Pseudoduganella dura: one gene and its partner. The main gene of each other region encodes a partner of the protein of the gene in region 2 in a complex. Links are inferred from orthologs where the notes say so. Each region holds a gene or a part of one and is shown on either strand. Other genes may lie near its edges.

Region 1 (3,071 bases), 1.9 Mb from region 2 along the record:
GTCCAGCACCTGCGCGCCGATCGCCTCGAGCGTGTCGAGCAGCCGCGTCTTGCCGCTGCCGGTGGTGCCGCAGATCACGCGAAAGTCCAGTTCCGGCGCCTGTTCCAGGTCCGCGTTGACGCGGTTGCGGAATGCCTTGTAGCCGCCTTCGAGCTGCACCGCGGGCCAGCCGATCCTGGCCAGGATATGCGCCATCGAGCCGCTGCGGTTGCCGCCGCGCCAGCAATAGACCAGCGGCTTCCATTCGCGCGGCTTGTCGTGCCAGAGCGTGTCGATGTGGCGGGCGATGTTCGCGGCCACCATCGGCGCGCCCAGCTTCTTGGCCTCGAACGCGCCGGTCTGGCGATACAGCGTGCCCACGGCGATGCGCTGCTCGTCGTCCAGCACGGGGCAGTTGATCGCGTTCGGCAGGTGGTCGAGCGCGAATTCGGCCGGCGTGCGGACATCGACGATCGTATCGAATTCATCGAGGCGGGACAGCACATCGTCGATGTGCAGAACTTCTGGATACTTCATTTCAACCTCAGGATGGGCAGCAGGTGCGGCCAGATATTGTTCAGGATGATCGGGTGGGCGCTGGCGAGCGGATGGATGCGGTCGGGCTGGAACATGTCCATCTTTTCCGCCACGCCGTCGAGCATGAACGGCGCCAGGCCCACCTGTTCATCGCGGCTGATGGCGCCGTACATGGCGAAGAATTTTTCGGAGTAATCGCGGCCGTAGTTCGGTGGAATGCGGATGCCGACCAGCAGCACGCGCGCACCGGCGGCGCGCACGGCCTTCACCATCGCGCGCAGGTTGCCGTCCGTGGCCGCGACGGGAAGACCGCGCAGGGCGTCGTTGGCGCCCAGTTCGATCACCACGATGTCCGGCTTGTGCCTGGACAGCAGCGCGGGCATGCGCGTGCGGCCGCCGCTGGATGTTTCGCCGCTGACGCTGGCATTGACGATCCGCATGTCGAATTTCTGCGCCTGCAGCTTGCGTTCGAGCAGGGCCACCCAGCCGGTGCCGCGCGCCAGCCCGTATTCGGCCGACAGGCTGTCGCCCACCACGAGCAGCGTTTTTGGGGCAGAATAAGCGCTCGCCGGGCTGCCCCATAGCAGCAGCGTGGCGCACAGCACCGTAATGAACCGACCAACCAAGCCAAGCAGACCTTCGACCATGCCAGATTTTCCTCACGCGACCGCCAATTTCATTCCAGCCTCGCCGTCATCGCATGCCGGAGGTGCACATGCCGCCAGCGAAGGATCGGGCACCGCCGCGATCGCGGTTACGGGCCTGACCAAGCGCGTGGCCGATGCAAGCGGCGAGCTGACCATTTTGCACAGCGTGGATTTTACCGTGCAAAAGGCCGAGACGCTGGCAATCGTGGGTGCATCGGGGTCGGGCAAGTCCACATTGCTCGGCCTGCTGGCCGGTCTCGACACGCCGAGCGGCGGCACGGTGCTGATCGACGGCACCGATATCTTCGCGCTGGACGAGGATGGCCGCGCTGCGTTGCGCAAGGCCAAGCTCGGCTTTGTGTTCCAGTCGTTCCAGTTGCTGCCGCACCTCACGGCGGTCGAAAACGTGATGCTGCCGCTGGAACTGGCGGGCGACGGCGATGCGCGCGCGAAGGCGCAGGCCATGCTGGGCCGCGTGGGCCTGGAAAGCCGGCTGAAGCATTACCCGAAGTACCTGTCCGGCGGCGAGCAGCAGCGCGTGGCGCTGGCCCGCGCCTTCGTCACGCAGCCGCCGCTGCTGCTGGCCGACGAACCGACCGGCAGTCTCGACGCGGCGACGGGCGAGGCGGTCATCGGGCTGATGTTCGAACTGAACCGTGAGCATGGCTCCACGCTGGTGCTCGTGACGCATGATCCGGCAATGGCGGCGCGCTGCGGCCGCACGATCACGATCGCCGCCGGCCGGCTGGTGTAAGCCGTAGCGTTCAGCGCGGGCGGGCCGGTGCCGCATGGCTGGCCTGCTGCGCCACCAGCTGATTGAGCGCCGTCCGGATCGTGGCCACCAGCTCGCCCGCGGTGAGGCCGATCGGCCCCGCCCCCTCGGCCACCAGCACATCGGCCGCGATACCATGCAGCCAGACGGCCGCCAGGGCGGTTTCCCAGCCGGGCCAGCCCTGTGCCAGCAGCGCTCCCGCCAGGCCGGCCAGCACGTCGCCGGTGCCCGCCGTGGCCAGGCCGGCATTGCCGGTGGGGTTGACGGCGAGGCGGCCGTCCGGCGCGGCGATCACCGTGCCGGAACCTTTCAGTACGACGAACGCATTCAGGCGCGCGGCCAGTGTGCGCGCGGCCGCCAGGCGGTCGGCCTGCACGATGCCGACCGTGGTGTCGAGCAGGCGGGCCGCTTCGAGCGGGTGGGGCGTGGCCAGCGTGGCGGCGGTGCGCCGTGCCGCCGCCTCGCATAGCGACGCGTCGCCGGCCAGCAGGTTCAACGCATCCGCATCGAGCACCAGCGGCTGCGCCGATGCCACGGCGGCGGCCAGCAGGCCGGCGGCCTCGGCACTTGTGCCCAGCCCGGGGCCGGCCACCGTCACGGCGCCACCAAAATCGACATCGCGCGCCGCGCGGCACATCAGTTCCGGCTGGCCCGCATCGGCCGCCAGCGGTTCGCCGGCAAAGCACAGGACCACGCGGCCGGCGCCCGCGTGCAGCGCGGCGCGGCCGGCCAGCACGGGCGCGCCCGCCATGCCCGGCGCGCCGCCCAGCACGAACACGCTGCCGTAGCTGCCCTTGTGGCTGTTGTGCCGCCGCGGCCGCGCTGCGCGCCCGAAGAAGGCCGGGTCGTTCAGGTGCATCGACGGCGGCGGATACAGCGCGGCATCCACTTCCAGTCCGGCGATGATGACGCTGCCCGCGTGATCGCGGCCGTCTCCCGTGTGCAGGCCGGGCTTGTCACCGATGAACGTGATCGTGTGCGTGGCATGCACCGCGCGGCCGCCGGTGCCGACCACGCGGCCGGTATCGGCGTCCAGGCCGCTCGGCACGTCCAGCGCCAGCACCGGGCAGCGCAGCGCGTTGACGGCGTCCACCAGCACGCCCGGCCCTTCCGGCGTGTCGTCCAGCGGCCGTTGC
Region 2 (3,181 bases):
GAACGGCGCGTGCTGCCGTTCTTTCCCCCTGGCGTGGGCGACGGCATGTATTCGACCGAGGCGGGCGACGAGTGGCACCGCCACTGCCGCGCGCCGCAGGTGTGCGCGGGCCGCGAAAAGTATTACTGGGCGCTGTTCGACTTCCCCGAGCATTACCTGGCCGCGCCGCCGGCGCCGTTCGAACAGTTCCTGAACGCGCGCCAGGCGGCGACCTACCTGGCGGCCTGACAGCTTCCCGTCACGCTTCCCGCAGCGTCTGCAGCGGCGGCTGGCGCAGCACGTTGCGCAGGCCCAGCCAGCCGCCGATGGCCGCGCACACGGCCCCCACCACCACCCCGGCCATCCAGGCCGTGGGGCTGAACACCCAGTCGAACTTGAACTGGTATTTCGCCAGCCCCCAGCCCATCGCCGCGGCACCGGTGGCGGCCAGCATGCCGGCCAGCGAACCCACGAGCAGGAACTCGATCAGTTGCGCGCGCGACAGCTGGCGCCGGGTGGCGCCCAGCGCGCGCAGCAGGCCCGATTCGCGGGTGCGCTCGTCCTGCGAGCCCATCAGCGCCGCGTACAGCACCAGCAGGCCCGAGGCCAGCGTGAAGCCGAACAGGAATTCCACGGCCTGGATCACCTGGTCGAGCACCGACTGGATCTGGCGCAGCACGCCGCCCACGTCGACCACCGTCAGGTTCGGGTAATCGCGCGACAGTTGCGTGCCCAGCGCCGCCGACTTCTTCGGCAGGTGGAACGCGGTGATCCATGTCTGCGGCGTGTCGGCCATCGCGCGCGGGTTGATGATGACGAAGAAGTTCACGCGCATTGAGCCCCACTCCAGCTTGCGCAGGCTGGTGATCTTCGCCTCCACCGGCGAACCGGCGATATCGAAGCGCATCGTGTCGCCCAGTTTCAGCCCCAGCGTCCTGGCCAGCCCTTCCTCGACGGAGGCTTCGGCGCTGCCCGGCGCGTCGTCGAACCACTTGCCGGCCGTGAGCTGGTTCTGCGTCGGCATCGCGGCCATTGTCGACAGGTTGAATTCGCGCTCGGCCAGGTTGCGCGCGCGTCCTTCCGGATAGGTGGCCGGCGTGATCGGCTTGCCGTTGACGGCCGTCAGCCGGCCGCGGATCATCGGGTACAGCGGCGCTTCCAACGCGCCGCCGGTGCGCAGCCTGCCGGCGATTTCCGCCTTCTGGTCCGGCTGGATGTTGATGATGAAGTGGTTCGGCGCGTCCGGTGGCGTGGCGCTGCGCCACGATGTCATCAGGTCGTCGCGCACGATCGTCAGCACCAGCAGCGCCATCAGGCCCAGCGCCAGCGACACCACCTGCACCACGGTGGCGCCGGGGCGCCGCTGCAGCGACGTGACGGCGAAGCGCCACGACGGGTGCTTCAGCGACGTGCGCAGCGATTTCAGCGCCGCCAGGCCGCCGTAGCCCGCCAGCGCGAACACGCCGAACGCGCCCGTGAAGCCGAGCGCCGTGTACAGCGCCAGCTTCAGGTCGCCGGCCTGCCACAGCAGCAGCACGATGAACGCTGCAAGACCGAGGCCGTAGGTGGCCAGTGCCATCGGCTGCGGCGGCGCCTGTTCGCGGCGGATCACGCGGTTGTGCGGCACGTTGCGCAGTTGCAGGATCGGCGGCAGCGCGAAGCCGGCCAGCAGCAGCATGCCGGTGGCCAGTCCCTGCAGGGCCGGCATGACCGATACCGGTGGCAGGTCCGCCTGCACCAGGCGGCCCAGCAGTTCGAGCAGCACGAAGTGGCTGCCGAAGCCCACCAGCACGCCGATCACGCTGCCGGCCAGTCCCACGAGCAGGAACTCGATCAGGTAGATCGACGTGACCTGGTTCTGGGTCAGCCCCAGGCAGCGCAGCATGGCGCAGGCGTCGAGATGGCGCAGCATGAAGCGGCGCGCGGCCATGGCCACCGCCACGGCGGCCAGCATGGCCGACAGCAGGCCCACCAGCGACAGGAACTGGTCGGCCCGCTCCAGCGTGGAGCGCATTTCGGGCCGGCCATCCTCCAGTGTATCGATGCGGATGTTGCGCGCCTTGCCGGCATTGATTTCGGCGCGCAGCCAGTCGCTGTAGCCGTTCACGGCGGCGCGGCCGTCCGGCCCCTGGCCGGCCGCCAGCAGGCGGTACGTGAGGCGCGAGCCGGTTTGCACGAGATTGGTTTTCGGCAATTCATCGAGCCGCAGCATCACGCGCGGGGCGAAATTGAGGAAGCCGGTACCGCGGTCCGGCTCGGCCGCGATCAGCTGCGCGATGCGGAACGTGGCGTCGCCCAGGCGCAGGTTGTCGCCGACGTTCGCGTTCAACGCGCGCAGCACGGCCACGTCGATCCATACCGTGCCGGGCTCGGGAATGTCCGGCGCGGGCGTGCCGACGCTGTCGTTGGCCAGGTCCTGGTCGGTCGTCACCTTGACGCGGCCACGCAGCGGATAACCGGGGCTGACGGCCTTCAGCGAGGCCAGCACCGACTGCGCCGCCTCGCCCTCCCCCGCCTGGGCCATGCTGGGGAACACGGCCGTGTCGGCCAGCACCAGGCCGCGGCGCGCCGCCTCGGTGCGCCACGCGGCGGACATCTGCTGGTCGCCGGCGATCACGAGATCGGCGCCGAGCAGCTGGTGCGCATCGCGATTCAGGCCGGCACGCAGCCGGTCGATGAAGAAACCGGCCGACGACAGCGCGGCGACGGCAACGATCAGCGCGACCAGCAGGAAGCGCAACTGGCCGGCGCGCCAGTCGCGCGCGGTCATGCGGAGGGCTTGGAGGAACATGGTTCTTTCAGCAGGAAAATCCGTACCGCGTGAGGATTGGTGTCGGACACCGGCACTCTGGTGTCCGACACCGGTTTTCGCAGCCGGCGTCGAAACGGCCGCGCGCCGAAGCGTCAGACCACGTCGAACGCCGCGAAATACGCATCCACTTCGGCGAGGAACTTCTGCTTCTGTTCGGCCGGCAGGAACGATGCGGCAAAGCCGTTCTTCGCCAGTTCATGCGCGTGCTGCAGGCCCAGCGGCAGCGAGTCGAACGTGGCCAGGTAATTCTCGTTCAGGTAGCCGCCGAAGTAGGCGGGGTCGTCCGAATTGATCGTCACCACCAGGCCGGCGTCGAGCAGCGTGAGCAGGTTATGTTCGCTCATGTGGTCGAACACGCGCAGCTTGATGTTCGACAGCGGGCACACGGTC

The links. The genes of interacting proteins can lie anywhere in the genome.
Region 1: the proteins of GJV26_RS19715 (region 2) and GJV26_RS27755 are in contact, whole or in part, in a cryo-EM structure (PDB 9GE8), measured with the Escherichia coli proteins. The link is inferred for Pseudoduganella dura from one-to-one orthologs.

The regions. Positions count from the first base shown.
Region 1 is NZ_WNWM01000002.1:6,420,596-6,423,666, forward strand. What follows is about bases 40-3,039. They hold GJV26_RS27755 (ABC transporter ATP-binding protein), read left to right. Parts: upstream 40-1,161; coding sequence 1,162-1,917; downstream 1,918-3,039. Other genes in these bases: mnmH (tRNA 2-selenouridine(34) synthase MnmH), read right to left, coding at 40-516; GJV26_RS27750 (arylesterase), read right to left, coding at 513-1,163; GJV26_RS27760 (NAD(P)H-hydrate dehydratase), read right to left, coding at 1,928-3,039. Also shown: more of mnmH, read right to left, coding at 1-39; more of GJV26_RS27760, read right to left, coding at 3,040-3,071.
Region 2 is NZ_WNWM01000002.1:4,509,255-4,512,435, reverse strand. Bases 5-3,114 are described here. They hold GJV26_RS19715 (ABC transporter permease), read right to left. Parts: upstream 2,771-3,114; coding sequence 239-2,770; downstream 5-238. Other genes in these bases: GJV26_RS19710 (adenosine deaminase), read right to left, coding at 2,884-3,114; GJV26_RS19720 (response regulator), read left to right, coding at 5-228. In the rest of the region: more of GJV26_RS19720, read left to right, coding at 1-4; more of GJV26_RS19710, read right to left, coding at 3,115-3,181.